Regions from separate parts of the Desulfovibrio sp. SGI.230 genome, predicted to be linked through region 3. Evidence: riboswitches for the same ligand, from Rfam matches in the RefSeq annotation. Region 3 holds a riboswitch; each other region holds the start of a gene.
The links. Region 3 has a riboswitch for cobalamin ahead of ACQRAG_RS07760 (iron ABC transporter permease). Riboswitches for the same ligand answer to the same signal wherever they lie in the genome.

Region 1 (2,260 bases), on a different contig from region 3:
CTGCTTCAGCAGATCGTCCTGGCTGTCGCGGGCATGGCGCACGAAGACGGCGCGCACGCCGGGCAGCTCGCCCAGACCGGTGAGTACGGGGCGGGGGGTGAGGCCCAGGGCGCGGATCTGCGAGGCCCAGGAATCGGACTCGTCACCGGCCAGGTCGTTGCGGGCATGGTCCCCGGCTACCACCATGAAGGGCTGGAGCCAGATGACGGACGCGCGGCTGGTCTTGATGGCGGCAAGCACCTGGTCGAAACCGTGCGAGCCTTCCACCGTGGCCAGCACGGCCAGGTTGTCGGCATCGGCCAGGGTGGCGCGCATGCCTTCGATGATCATGTCGCCCCGGCCGTGGCTCTGGCCGTGGCCCATGAGGGCCAGCAGCTCGCCGGACTTGCGCTTGCCTTCGGTGGCGCCGAGGACGGCGCGGCAGACATCTTCGGCATCCTGCCGGGATTCCAGCAGCGGGCGGCCCAGATAGACGGCCTTGAAACTGTCGGGATGGCGGACCAGCCAGCTGACGAGCAGGCGCTCCATCTCGCTGAATTCCTCCCCGGCCACCACATGCAGGGACTGGACGCGCACCACGTCCACCTTTTGCCGGGCCAGCTCTTCCAGACCGGCGGCCACGTCACCGATGTGCACGCCCTTCTTTTCCAGCTTGGCCCGGATGATGCTGGAGGTATAGGCCCAGATCACGGGGCTGTGGGGGAAGGCGGCCTTGAATTCCTTGTCGATGGCGGTCAGGGCGGGCTGGGCCTCGGGCACGCTGGTGCCGAAGGCCACCAGCAGCAGGCCTTCCTTCTGGGCCGCCAGGGCAGGCAGGGCCAGGCAGAGGGTGAGCAGCAGGGCCAGCAGCGTGGAGCGCAGGGATGTTGTGGGGATGCGACGCATGGAACCTCCTCAATGACGCGTTGAAAGGTTAGGGATGGAGCGGGTATTCGGACTTGAGGGAATGGGGAGGCATGCCTCCGGGCCTTTGCTTCGCCTTCACCGTGACGGCTGGCTGTCGTGGCGTGTCGCCAAAGAAGCTCCGTACCCTCTTACCGCAGCGCGACTGTTTCCGATTTGCACGGAATTCCCCGCATGGATGCGCCATCAGAAACGGTTTGGGGCACAAAAGTCAAGCCGGGCGGAAAAGTAAAAGCCTGCGCTGTCCGGGAGATGCGGGGGGAAGGCTCCTTTTGTCCGGCCGTTGCGTCACGGGCGGCGCTGGTCCGCGAGGGGAGGACGGCCCTGCTTTTTTTCGCCGCTCGGGCCATCCCCGTCGCCGAAGGAGGCTGGCGGACGCTTGGCCTTGTCCGGGCTTTGGGCTATGCTGATCACATGAGTACGCACAGTCGATCATTTCCCGCGCCCCGTCGTGGCGCCCTCCATGAGGAGCAGGCCCCGCAGGAAGCCGACAGGGAAGAGAAAAAACGTTCAGCGCCCCGCCGTCGCAGCGGGGGCAAGGCCAGCCCGGAGCAGGGCGCGGACAGGCAAGGCCCGTCCCGCCGTTCCGGGCGTCGTGTTTCCGGGGAGCCGGCAGCGCAGGCTCCCGCCCGGGCCAAAACGGGCTGGGGCAAGAAGGCGGAACAGCCGGAACATGCCGCCGGGGAGGCCCATGCCCTGCCCCGCTGGCGGCAGGAGCGCCGGGAACAGCGGCGCGAGGCCCGGCAGCAGGAGCAGGTGCTCCTGGCCCGTCGCTGGCCCGACCTGCCCCGTTCGGCCCTGCCCAAAGAAGATTTCAGCGTGCAGGTGGCGGCGCGTGACTACATGCAGCCCCTGCTGGAAGAGCTGGGGGACCGCGTCATCACCGTGCGTGGCCGTCTGGTGCTGGCCAGAGGCACGGAGCCCGCGGCCTGGGCCCAGAACGTCTGGACGGAACCGCGCTGGATCCCCATCACCTCCATCGGCAGCGGGGCACGGCAGCTCTCGGCCCTGCAGCGCAACTGGCGGGCGCACATCCCCACCCTTGGCGGACATGTGCGGCGTCTGCGCCTTATGCAGGAGCAGCTGCCCTACGTAGCGGCACGGCCCCTGCACTTCGGCACGCCCGCCCCGTCCGCACCGCTGGGGGCCTTCACCCTGTGGGAAAAAGACCTGATGCTGGCCTCGCCGTGCACCACCTCGCCCTTTGCCGACGGGGAAGTGCAGTTCGTGGAGAACCGCGAGGACCCGCCGGGCCGCGCCTACCTCAAGCTGTGGGAAGTCTTCACCCTGACCGGGCGCACGCCCGCGCCGGGGGAACTGTGCATCGACCTGGGCGCCGCACCGGGCGGCTGGACCT
Region 2 (2,260 bases), on a different contig from region 3:
TGGACGAGGCCCTGGACAAGGCCCGCCATTTCCTGGGACAGGAGCTGGACGTGCGCACCATCATCATGCCGCACGGCGCCTCGACCCTGCCCAAGCTGGCGGTCTAGCGACCACAGGCTGGCGTGGGCACCTTCGGGTACCCGCGCCGGTTGAAACCGGGGCCCCGCCGGATGCGCGGTCCGTACGCGGGCTGTGTTATCCGGCAGGGGCGTCTGGCAGGGGACCCGCTTCCCGGAGGAGAGCCCTTTTTTTATGCGGAAAAGGGGGCTCCGGCAGGGCGGCAAGTTGTGAAAAACGACGCAGGCGGAGTGGTCTGCGGATTCAAAAATCCCGCCAGCCCAGAATTGGCGCGGACTTTGGCAAATTGCCTGTCTTGGCGCAGACTTGTGATTTTTTACAATTATTTCAAAGTGTTGTAAAATACTTACAAAAACTCTGTGTTGACAGTTGGGGCACCTTTTGCCATCTTGAGCGGGCAGAAGCGCTGCTACGAGCTTCATCGGGAATCCCGTGAGATCCGGGAGCGGACCCGCCGCCGTAAGTCGCAGAACCTGCTCCCCCCGTGTGCCACTGGCAACCGCCGGGAAGGCCGGGAGCAGGGTGACGAGCCGGAAGACCTGCTTCTGCCGCTTGTCCATGGGGACAGCCTCACGGCAACGGGTTTTTGCCGCTGGGAAGGGACGTCATGACACTCTGTCGACGGGCGTCCGTATCTTTTTTCCACCTTTTTTTCGCGATTTTTCAGGGCCTGAGACCTCCCCTACAGGGAGGGTCTTTTGTGTTGACCCTAAAACGGGTCAGGAAAACAAATATCTTTGGATCTGGAGCAGGAAAACATGCTTGCGAGCATCATCAAGCGGGACGGGACCGAGGTCGCCTTTGATTCCGTCAAGATTCTCAATGCCATTACCAAGGCCAACAAGGCGTCCGGCGAGGACATGTCCCCCACGGATCTCCTGTTCGTCACCGAAAAGGTCTGCCGCAAGCTCGAAGCCCAGAACCTCCGCCATGTGGAAGAGATCCAGGACGTGGTGGAAGAGACCCTGATCCAGTACGATTACGCCAAGACCGCCAAGGCCTACATCCTGTACCGCGCCGAGCACACCAAGCGCCGCAACGCGGAATCGTACCTGATGGAGATCTACAAGACCCTGACCTACGCGCCCGCCATCGAAGAAGACATCAAGCGCGAGAACGCCAACATCGACGGCGATACGGCCATGGGCACCATGCTCAAGTACGGTTCCGAAGGGGCCAAGTATTTCACCGACAACTATGTCCTGCCCAAGGACGCCTCGGCCGCGCACATCAACGGTGACATCCATATCCATGACAAGGATTTCTACATGCTCACCGAGACCTGTTGCCAGATCGACCTGATCCCGCTGTTCCGCAACGGGTTCTCCACCGGTCACGGCCATCTGCGCGAGCCCAATTCCATCGAGAGCTATTCCGCCCTGGCCTGTATCGCCATCCAGGCCAACCAGAACGAGATGCACGGCGGCCAGAGCGTGCCGCACTTCGATTACGCCATGGCCGGCGGCGTGGCCAAGACCTTCCGCAAGGAATACCGCCATGCCTTCACCGCCTTCGTGCGCATCAGGACCGGCATGGATGCCGCCCAGGCCGAGGAATTCAGCCAGCAGATCCTGCTGCCCGTGATGCCCGCCATCCGCATGGCCGATGTGGACGAACTGGGCAAGCGCATGGAAGGCCTGGTGGCCGAGAACGAGCGCGATCTGGTGCGTGCCGCCCATGCCTACGCCGCCGAGGAAGCCCTGCGCATCACCGACCGCCGCACCTACCAGGCCATGGAAGCCTTCGTGCACAACCTGAATACCATGAATTCCCGCGCCGGTGCGCAGGTGCCCTTCAGCTCCGTCAACTACGGCACCGACACCTCCGCCGAGGGCCGCATGGTGGTGCGCAACCTGCTGCTGGCCACCCAGGCCGGTCTGGGCAGCGGCGAGACCTCCATCTTCCCGGTGCAGATCTTCAAGGTCAAGGAAGGCGTCAACTACAACGAAGGCGACCCCAACTACGACCTGTTCAAGATGGCCATCAAGACCTCGGCCATGCGTCTGTTCCCCAATTTCAGCTTCCTGGATGCGCCGTTCAACCTGCAGTACTACAAGCCCGGTGACTACAACAGCGAAGTGGCCTACATGGGTTGCCGCACCCGCGTGCTGGGCAACGTGTACGACCCCGACCGCCAGGTGACCTGCGGCCGCGGCAACCTCAGCTTCACGTCCATCAACCT
Region 3 (2,260 bases):
GCTCCCGGGGGGAAAGACGGCGGATGTCCGCGCCTTGTACCTGCACCATGCCCGCCGTCGGCATCAGACTGCCCGCCAGAACCCGCAGCAGCGTGGTCTTGCCGCTGCCGTTGGGCCCCAGCAGGGCCACGGCCTCACCGGGATGGAGGTCGATGTCCACACCATGCAATATCTCGTCCGTGCCGTAGGCCGCCCGGATGCCTTCTGCCCGCAACATCAGCGCCTCCGCACCAGAAAAGCGAAAAAGGGGCCGCCCAGCAGGGCCGTCACCACGCCCACGGGCAATTCCTGCCCGCCGGAAAGCACACAGCGGGCCAGCACGTCCGCCCAGACCAGCAGGATGCCGCCGCCCAGGAACGCACCGTACAGCAAAGGGCCATGCGCGCTGCCCAGCAGCATGCGCAGGACATGCGGCACCACCAGACCCACGAAGCCGATGACCCCGGCCACGGCCACGCAACCGGCCGTCATGCAGCTGGCGCCGGCCAGCAGCCAAAAGCGTGTGCGGCCCACGGCAAGGCCCAGATGCGCGGCCTGTTCATCGCCAAGGGCCAGCATGTCCAGCTTGCGCCAGCCCGGCAGCACCACCAGCAGCCCCGGCAGCAAGGTGGCCAGCAGGAGCGGAACGCTGTCCCAGCCACGGCCTTGCAGGCTGCCCATGATCCAGAAAACAATGCTGGTGACGGATTCTTCGTTAAGGGCTTTGACCAGGGCCACCACGGCACCCAGAAAGGCCGCCACGGCGATACCGGCCAGGATGACCGTCTCGCGCCTAAAGCTCCCCTGCCCGCTGCCCAGCCAGAGCGCGCCGCCCAGGGCCAGCAGAGAGCCCAGCAGGGCCGCCAGGGAGACCGTGGCCGCAGCGGAAAGGCCCACGGCAAGGCCTCCGGCCCAGATGCCCAGGGTACCGCCCAGTGCGATGGCCATGCTGGCGCCGCAGGCAGCTCCGGCGGAGATGCCCAGGGTGAAGGGGTCCGCCAGCGGATTGCGCAGCACGCCCTGCAGGGCCACACCGGCCACGGCCAGCGCACCGCCGCACAGCAGACCCAGCAGCACGCGGGCCAGACGGATCTGTCCCACCACCAGCTGCACGCTGCCGTCCGCCGGGGGGCACAGACCCACCACGGCCCCCAGCGCCTGCCAGACATCGGCCACAGCCACAGGCACGGGCCCGGGCAGACAGGCCAGCGGCAACGAAGCACACCAGAGGATGGCCAGCAGCACGCAGCAGCACCAGCGGCGCGCGCTCCGGGCATCCTTGGCAATGGGGCTTTTCTCCGGCATGGTCCGTCCTGTCATGGCCATCAGTGGCCGGGCACACTGGCCCGGAAACAAAAAAAGCCCCTTCCACCAATGGAAGAGGCCCGTATTCCCTTGCTCCCCTCGGCAAGACCCGTGCCGATACCGGTCGCGGCCAGCGGCCACGGTCCACGGCAGGTATTCCGGCTCGGCCCCCGGCTTCCGGCCTTCCCGTTGCCAGTGGCACATGAAGGAAGCTGGTATGCGGGCCTTACGGCGGCGGGTCCGCTCCCGATTCTCACGGGATTCCCTTTTGACGCCGGCAGGTTCCGGCGACCATGGACGCGCTACTCTAGGCAGGGAGCTGCGGCTTGTCAACGTGTGATGGAAAGAGGGAGATGCGGCAGACAGGCCTAGTAAAGACCGCTTGTGGCTGCTGCCGATGTCCTCAGCTTCGCGACAGGCGCTTCCCGCAGGGCCGGGACGATACCCGGCAGTACAGCGCGAACGGTGGCCTTGCCTGGCGGGCTGTGGCCAAATCCCGTGCCGCAGCGGCTCCCCGCGCTAAAAAAGTCTTTTCCTCAACACGCATCATCACGGCAACCGGGACTGAGGGCGCCCGTCGTCCCCGGCACACAAAAAAGACAGCCCAAAGGCTGCCCTTGCCATCTCGCGCTACAGTCTCGCAGGGGCAGTGTGCTCTCCCCGACGGCTCTCATGCCGGAGAACAAAGACGGGACGAAAAGACCATGCCCTTCACACCCTGCATTTTACTAAAAACACAACTATCCTATATAAATAGGACAAACAGAAGAGACTGCCTCCACCGCTTTGATACCCCATCTTTCGGGGACCGGCGGCAGGGGCTGCCTCCCCGTAGCCCGGACAGGTTCCATCCTTCAGAAAAAAGCGCGTTGGAAAGGGGATGGGGGGAGCTTGAGGGGGGAAGGGGGAAACCTTGTGCGCGAGCCAAGGTTTCCCCCTTCCCCCCTCATGACAAGCAAGCTCTCCGGCCTGCTAG

Region 1: it holds a riboswitch for cobalamin, as region 3 does, so the genes downstream of both, ACQRAG_RS09570 (sirohydrochlorin cobaltochelatase) here and ACQRAG_RS07760 (iron ABC transporter permease) in region 3, are expected to answer to the same signal.
Region 2: it holds a riboswitch for cobalamin, as region 3 does, so the genes downstream of both, ACQRAG_RS08575 (anaerobic ribonucleoside triphosphate reductase) here and ACQRAG_RS07760 (iron ABC transporter permease) in region 3, are expected to answer to the same signal.

The regions. Positions count from the first base shown of each region.
Region 1 covers NZ_JBNPKS010000012.1:51,993-54,252, reverse strand. Annotated here, with positions in the region: gene ACQRAG_RS09570 (sirohydrochlorin cobaltochelatase) at 1-885, opposite strand, end outside; cobalamin riboswitch at 907-1,104, opposite strand; gene ACQRAG_RS09565 (SAM-dependent methyltransferase) at 1,747-2,260, shown strand, end outside.
Region 2 covers NZ_JBNPKS010000009.1:97,120-99,379, reverse strand. Annotated here, with positions in the region: gene larA (nickel-dependent lactate racemase) at 1-107, shown strand, start outside; cobalamin riboswitch at 463-639, shown strand; gene ACQRAG_RS08575 (anaerobic ribonucleoside triphosphate reductase) at 837-2,260, shown strand, end outside.
Region 3 covers NZ_JBNPKS010000008.1:2,897-5,156, forward strand. Annotated here, with positions in the region: gene ACQRAG_RS07755 (ABC transporter ATP-binding protein) at 1-217, opposite strand, end outside; gene ACQRAG_RS07760 (iron ABC transporter permease) at 217-1,284, opposite strand; cobalamin riboswitch at 1,416-1,594, opposite strand; gene ACQRAG_RS07765 (polyphenol oxidase family protein) at 2,257-2,260, opposite strand, start outside.